2 regions of the Zoogloea sp. GDB6 genome follow, and region 1 is predicted to be linked to the other one. Evidence: predicted binding sites of a transcription regulator. Region 1 holds the regulator's gene; the other holds the start of a gene.
What was found. Region 1 encodes HrcA, which represses chaperone genes, less so after heat shock. Its sites were predicted from a motif close to TNTTAGCACTCNNNGNCNNNGAGTGCTAANA; they were not measured.

Region 1 (3,206 bases):
GTCATGATGCTGCGCCCATGGCACGGGCACGCTCCGTCTGGCGGGCCAGTTGGTCCCGGTCCGGGCTTGCTTCGTCGAGCCAGTGGCCCAACTGGCGGAGGCTCAGCTTCATCAAGGCTTCGATCCAGTCCTCTCGCTCGTTCAGGCAGGGAATGTAGCTGAAGCGCTGGCCGCCGGCGTGGAGGAAGGCCTCCCGGCATTCCATGTTGATCTCTTCGAGTGTCTCGAGGCAGTCGGATACGAAACCGGGGCACATGACATCCACCGATGCGGCGGCCTTGCTGCGTGCCAGCTGCTCCAGCGTCGGCTGTGTGTAGGGTGTGAGCCACTCGGCTTTGCCGAAGCGCGACTGGAAACTGACGATGACGCGCTCCTCGGGCAACTGCAGGGCCTCGCGCAGCAGGCGGGCGGTTTTGTGGCATTCGCAGTGGTACGGATCGCCCAGATCCAGGCTGCGGCGCGGAATGCCGTGGAAGCTGAGCACGAGCTTGTCGGCCTGCCCCTCTTTTTTCCAGTGGTCGCGCACCGACTGGGCCAGGGCGGCGATGTAGCCCGGATCGTCGCCGAAGCTGCGTACGTAGCGGATTTCGGGAAGGTTGCGCCAATGGCGCAGGCAGTCGGCCACGTCGTCGATGACCGTTGCGGTCGTGCTGGCGGCGAACTGGGGGTAGAGCGGGACCACGAGGATGCGGTTGCAGCCGGCGCTGCGCAGTGCATCGAGCTGCTTGCGGATGGACGGCTGGCCGTAACGCATGGCCCAGCTCACCTGCAGGTTCGGCTGACCCGCGTGGGTCAGGAAGCCGGCCAGCAGCTTTGCCTGTTTTTCGGTATGGACCTTGAGCGGCGAGCCTTCATCGGTCCACACGCTGGCGTACTTGGCGGCGGACTTGGCGGGCCGGGTGCGTAGGATGATGCCGTTGAGGATCGGCCACCAGATGAGGCGCGGAATCTCGACGACCCGTGGGTCGGACAGGAACTGCTTCAGATAGGGGCGAAGCGCATCGGCGCTTGCCGCGGCCGGTGTGCCAAGATTGACCAGCAGGATGCCGATGCGGGGTGTCTGGCCATGGGTATGGGCTGGCTCCTGCCAGTAGCGGGACATGGCGGCTTTCGTCAGTTGTGGCCCGAAAGGGCACTGGTTAGGAGGCGGGCGGTGACGTTGACGATCGGGATCACCCTCTCGTAAGCCATGCGGGTCGGGCCGATGACGCCTACGGAGCCGACCAGTTGGCCGTTTACTTCGTAAGGTGCGGTGATGACACTGCAGTCGTCGAGGGGGCTCAGCCCGCTCTCGCCGCCGATGAAGATCTGCACGCCCTGAGCGCGATTGGAGATGTCGAGGAGCTGCATGAGGCCGGTCTTCTGTTCGAACAGTTTGAAGAGCTCGCGCAGGCGGGCCATGTTGGAGGACAGGTCTTCCGCATCGAGCAGGTTGGTTTCGCCGGAGATCACGTAGGTGCTCTGGGTTTCTTCGAGGGCCTCGCTGCCGGCCTCGACGGCCGCGCTCATGAGGTCGGTCATGTCGGAGCGGAGTTGCTTGAGCTCGTCCTGGATGCGTGTGCGGATCTCGGGGAATGCCAGGCCGGCAAAGTGCTGGTTGAGGTAGTTGGCGGCGGTGACCAGTTCGGCCGGGCTGTATTGGCGCTTGGTAAACAGGATGCGGTTCTGCACGTCGCCGCCGGTGGTGACGAGGATCAGTAGGACGCGGGTTTCCGACAGGCTGACGAATTCGATCTGGCGGATCTTGATGGCGTCCTGTTTCGGAGAAATCACGACGCCAGCAAAGTGGGTGAGGCCGGACAGTAGCTGGGAGGCGGCGTTGATGACCCGCTGCGGCTCGCCGGGCTGGATCTGCCCCTTGATCTCCCGCATCTGGCCCAAGTCGATAGGCTGCACCGTGAGCAGGCTGTCGACGAAGAAACGATAGCCGCGCGCGGTGGGTACGCGGCCGGCCGAAGTGTGCGGGCTGGTGATGAAGCCGAGCTCTTCCAAGTCCGACATGACGTTACGCACCGTCGCGGGGGACAGCTTGAGGCCAGAATGGCGCGACAGGGCACGCGAGCCAACCGGTTGGCCTTCGGCGATGTAGTGCTCCACAAGGGTCTTGAGGAGGATTTGCGAACGTTGATCGAGGCTGGTCATGGCGGAAGACTCGGAGAGACGCTGGGATTCTAAGGAAGGGACGCGCTCATGAGAAGCATGAATGGTGCCGGTTGGCTCTGTTTTGTCTTGGTCGCCTGCGACGTCCATGAATAATGTGGTTTAATCGGCGCATGACCTGTGAGTTCAAGACGATTGCGCTGATCGGCAAGTATCAGAGCCCCGAAGTGGCTGAAGCGGTGCTTCGGCTGGCCAATCATTTGCGCGGCCTGGGGCTCCAGGTGCTGATCGAGCAGGGGACTGCCAGTTCCACCGGGCTGACGGCGGGTTTCTCCGTCGCCAGCTACGAGGAGATCGGTGTCCAGGCGGATCTCGCAGTCGTACTTGGGGGCGATGGCACGCTTCTCAATAGTGCATGCCGGCTGGCCGAGTATGAGGTGCCGCTGGTTGGCGTCAATCAAGGGCGGCTCGGCTTCCTGACCGACATATCCCGGGAGGTCGCGCTGGAAAAGATCAGCGAGGTGCTCGAGGGGCGGTATTCGGAAGAAAGCCGCGTGCTGCTCGACGCCGAAGTGCTCCGCAATGGAAAGCGCGTGTTTCATACGGTGGCGCTCAATGATGTGGTGGTCAACAAGGGCGATCTCGGGCGCATGATCGAGTTCGATCTGCGTATCGACGGAGAGTTCGTTTATACCCAGCGTTCGGACGGCATGATCATTTCGACGCCGACCGGCTCGACGGCTTACGCCCTGTCGGCCAATGGCCCGATCCTGCATCCGAGCGTAGACGGCATAGCACTGGTGCCGATGTGCCCCCATACGCTGACCGCGCGTCCCATCACGCTGCCGGATCGCTGCCGCATCGAGATCGTGCTGCTGCCACCACACGACTCCCGCGTGCATTTCGACGGGCAGACGCGGTACGACACGCGGGCGGGCGACACCCTGCAGATCACCCGTTCGCCCCACCGGGTTCGCCTGCTGCATCCGGTGGGCTACAGTTATTTCGCCATGCTGCGTGAAAAGCTGCACTGGAGCTCCGCACCCCGCCACGGCTGATCTGCTCAAATTCTTTCTCTGTCTTCATGCTGCGTCATCTTTCCATTC
Region 2 (3,206 bases), 1.2 Mb from region 1:
GACGGCTTCATGACCACCGGTTCGGAGGTGGCTTCGTCCGTACCGTTGTGAATATATACGTAGGCGCCGCCGGCAGCGGCGGCCACGGCCGCGGCGATGACGATCAGTCGGGTTTTCATTGCTGGGTGTCTCCGGCCAGGCGCAGCAGCATGGCGGCGCGGGCGAGGTCGGCGCGGGCCTGGATGGCCTCGATGCGGGTGGCGCGCAGGGTGCGCTGGGTGTCGAGATAGTCGGTGAGACTCATGCCGCCTTTCTGGATGGCGATGTCGGCTCCGCGCGCGGCCCGTTCGGCGGCCGGCAGCACGACGTCGCGAATGCGGGTGAAGCGCGCTGCGCTGGCTGCCTGCTCGGCGCGCAGGCGAGTCCGCTCGCTGCTGACGCCGGCCTGGGTGGCGACGAGCTGCTGTTCGGCGGCAATGTAATCGGCTTCGCTCTTGGCGATATCGCCACGGTAGTCGTAGCCGAGGAACAGCGGGATGGAGACGCTGAGACCGTAGGCGTTTTCGGGAACGGTGCTGTTCGGATTGACCGGCGTGTGTTCGTACTGCACGCCGATCGACACGTCGCGGGTGCGCTGGGCGCGGGCCACGTCACGCAAGGCATTGGCCTGTTCGACACGCTGGCGGGCGGCCACGATGTCGTAGCGCTCGCCTGCACTTGATGCGCCTGGTGCCGGCAGGGCGTCGGCCCCAGGCCATTCGTCGGTGGTATCGACGCGATCGGCGGGGACACGGTTGCCGAGCAGCAGCGCCAGCGCGACACGGGCGCGGGACAGGTCCAGCTCGGCCTGCACGGCGTCGTTGGCGACACGGGCGGCATCGGCGGCGAAGCGGGCCACGTCCACTCCAGCCAGGTCACCGGCCTTGCCGCGCAGCTCGGCGGCGTCGGCGGCGCGGCGGGCGAGGGCGGCGTTCTCGTCGGCGATGCGGCGGATCTCGCGGGCCGCGCGCAGGTCGAGCCAGGCGTTGGCCAGGTCGATGCGGGCCAGGCGGATGGTGTTGTCCAGGTCGGCCTGGGTAGCGGTCAGGTTGCTTTCCGCGGCGCGCAGGCGCAGCGCGCGCTTGTCGCCGCGCTCGAACACCTGGTCGATGCGTACGACGTTGTCAGTGGGGCGTTTCCAGTAGCCGCCGCTGCCCTTCGCGCCGGGATCGACAGAGGTGGCCCCGACGGTCAGCTGCGGGTTCGGTCGGGCCGCTGCGATGTCGATGCCGGCGCGTGCGCCGGCCAGGGCTGTGCGAGATTGGACGATGGCCGGGTTGGCTTCGAGCAGCAGGCGATCGGCGTCAGCAAGACCCAGGGGCTGGACGTCGGCGGCCTGCACTAGGCAGGGGAGGGGCAGCGCAAGGGCGGCCAGGATGAAGAAGGGACAGGGACGCATGCCGGGATCTGGGATGGGGCAGTTAGCTAAGTCTAGAAAGACTTTCTGTCGGTGAGCTTACTTTTTTCTTGCGCAAAGCTTGCGTTGTGTTTCCTGGCAGGAGAGGTGCCGCGCATATGAAGGAAGTGAAAAAGCTGTGCAAGCGGACTTGAAAAGCGTTCTGGGCGACCCTATTATTAGCACTCGTTGGGGGTGAGTGCTAATAGGCGTCGTCCCCGGTTCTCGCCAAGACCTGAATTGGCCAACGCATTTTTCCGTCGGGCAGCCTTGCCCGGTTTGAAACGAGTAGGAGATCTATAGATGAATATCCGTCCCTTGCATGATCGCGTGATCGTCAAGCGCGTTGAAGCCGAGCGCACCACTTCCAGCGGCATCGTGATCCCCGATTCCGCCGGTGAGAAGCCCGATCAGGGCGAGATCCTGGCTGTCGGCAACGGCAAGATCCTCGAGAGCGGCGAAGTGCGCAAGATGGATGTCAAGGTTGGTGACCGCGTCCTGTTCGGCAAGTATGCCGGCCAGACCGTCAAGGTCGATGGCCAGGAACTGCTGGTCATGCGCGAAGAAGACATCATGGGCGTGCTCGAGGCCTGAGCCTCGCCACCCGCGTCTTCCCCAGTCCCTAGATAAAGAATTCCGGAGAAATACTAAATGGCAGCTAAAGAAGTCAAGTTTGGCGATTCCGCTCGCGCCCGCATGGTTGAAGGCATCAACGTCCTGGCCGACGCGGTCAAGGTGACCCTGGGCCCCAAGGGCCGCAACGTGGTGCTCGAGCGCTCCTTCGGCGCCCCGACCGTGACCAAGGACGGTGTGTCCGTGGCCAAGGAAATCGAGCTGAAGGACAAGTTTGCCAACATGGGCGCCCAGATGGTCAAGGAAGTCGCTTCCAAGACCTCCGACATCGCTGGTGACGGCACCACCACCGCCACCGTGCTGGCCCAGTCCATCGTCCGCGAAGGCATGAAGTTCGTTGCCGCCGGCATGAACCCGATGGACCTGAAGCGCGGCATCGACAAGGCTGTCGTCGCTACCCTGGAAGAGCTGAAGAAGCTGTCCAAGCCCTGCTCGACCAACAAGGAAATCGCCCAGGTCGGTTCCATCTCCGCCAACTCCGATTCCTCCATCGGCGACATCATCGCCAACGCGATGGAAAAGGTCGGCAAGGAAGGCGTCATCACCGTTGAAGACGGCAAGAGCCTGAACAACGAACTCGACGTCGTCGAAGGTATGCAGTTCGACCGCGGCTACCTGTCCCCCTACTTCATCAACAACCCGGACAAGCAGGTTGCCATCCTGGACAACCCCTTCGTCCTGCTGTTCGACAAGAAGATCTCCAACATCCGCGACCTGCTGCCGGTTCTCGAGCAAGTCGCCAAGGCTGGCCGTCCGCTGCTGATCATCGCTGAAGACGTCGATGGCGAAGCCCTGGCCACCCTGGTGGTGAACAACATCCGCGGCATCCTGAAGACCTGTGCCGTCAAGGCTCCGGGCTTCGGCGACCGTCGCAAGGCCATGCTGGAAGACATCGCCGTGCTGACCGGCGGCCAGGTGATCGCCGAAGAAGTCGGCCTGACCCTTGAAAAGGCCACGCTGGACGACCTCGGCCAGGCCAAGCGTATCGAAGTGGGCAAGGAAAACACCACCCTCATCGACGGCGCCGGCGTTGCCGAGCGCATCGAAGCCCGCGTCAAGCAGATCCGCGTGCAGATCGAGGAAGCCACTTCCGACTACGACCGTGAAAAGCTGCAAGAGCGCGTGGCCAAGCTGGCCGGCGGTGTTGCCGTGATCAAGGTTGGCGCTGCCACCGAAGTCGAAATGAAGGAAAAGAAGG

Region 2: the regulator HrcA is predicted to act here: its motif matches at 1,553-1,583, upstream of AC1PQG_RS02225 (co-chaperone GroES).

What each region holds. Positions count from the first base shown of each region.
Region 1 covers NZ_CM161497.1:1,703,181-1,706,386, forward strand. Annotated here, with positions in the region: gene hemH (ferrochelatase) at 2-1,102, opposite strand; gene hrcA (heat-inducible transcriptional repressor HrcA) at 1,114-2,142, opposite strand; gene AC1PQG_RS07745 (NAD kinase) at 2,274-3,158, shown strand; gene recN (DNA repair protein RecN) at 3,185-3,206, shown strand, end outside.
Region 2 covers NZ_CM161497.1:486,701-489,906, forward strand. Annotated here, with positions in the region: gene AC1PQG_RS02215 (efflux RND transporter periplasmic adaptor subunit) at 1-119, opposite strand, end outside; gene AC1PQG_RS02220 (TolC family protein) at 116-1,378, opposite strand; gene AC1PQG_RS02225 (co-chaperone GroES) at 1,679-1,969, shown strand; gene groL (chaperonin GroEL) at 2,027-3,206, shown strand, end outside.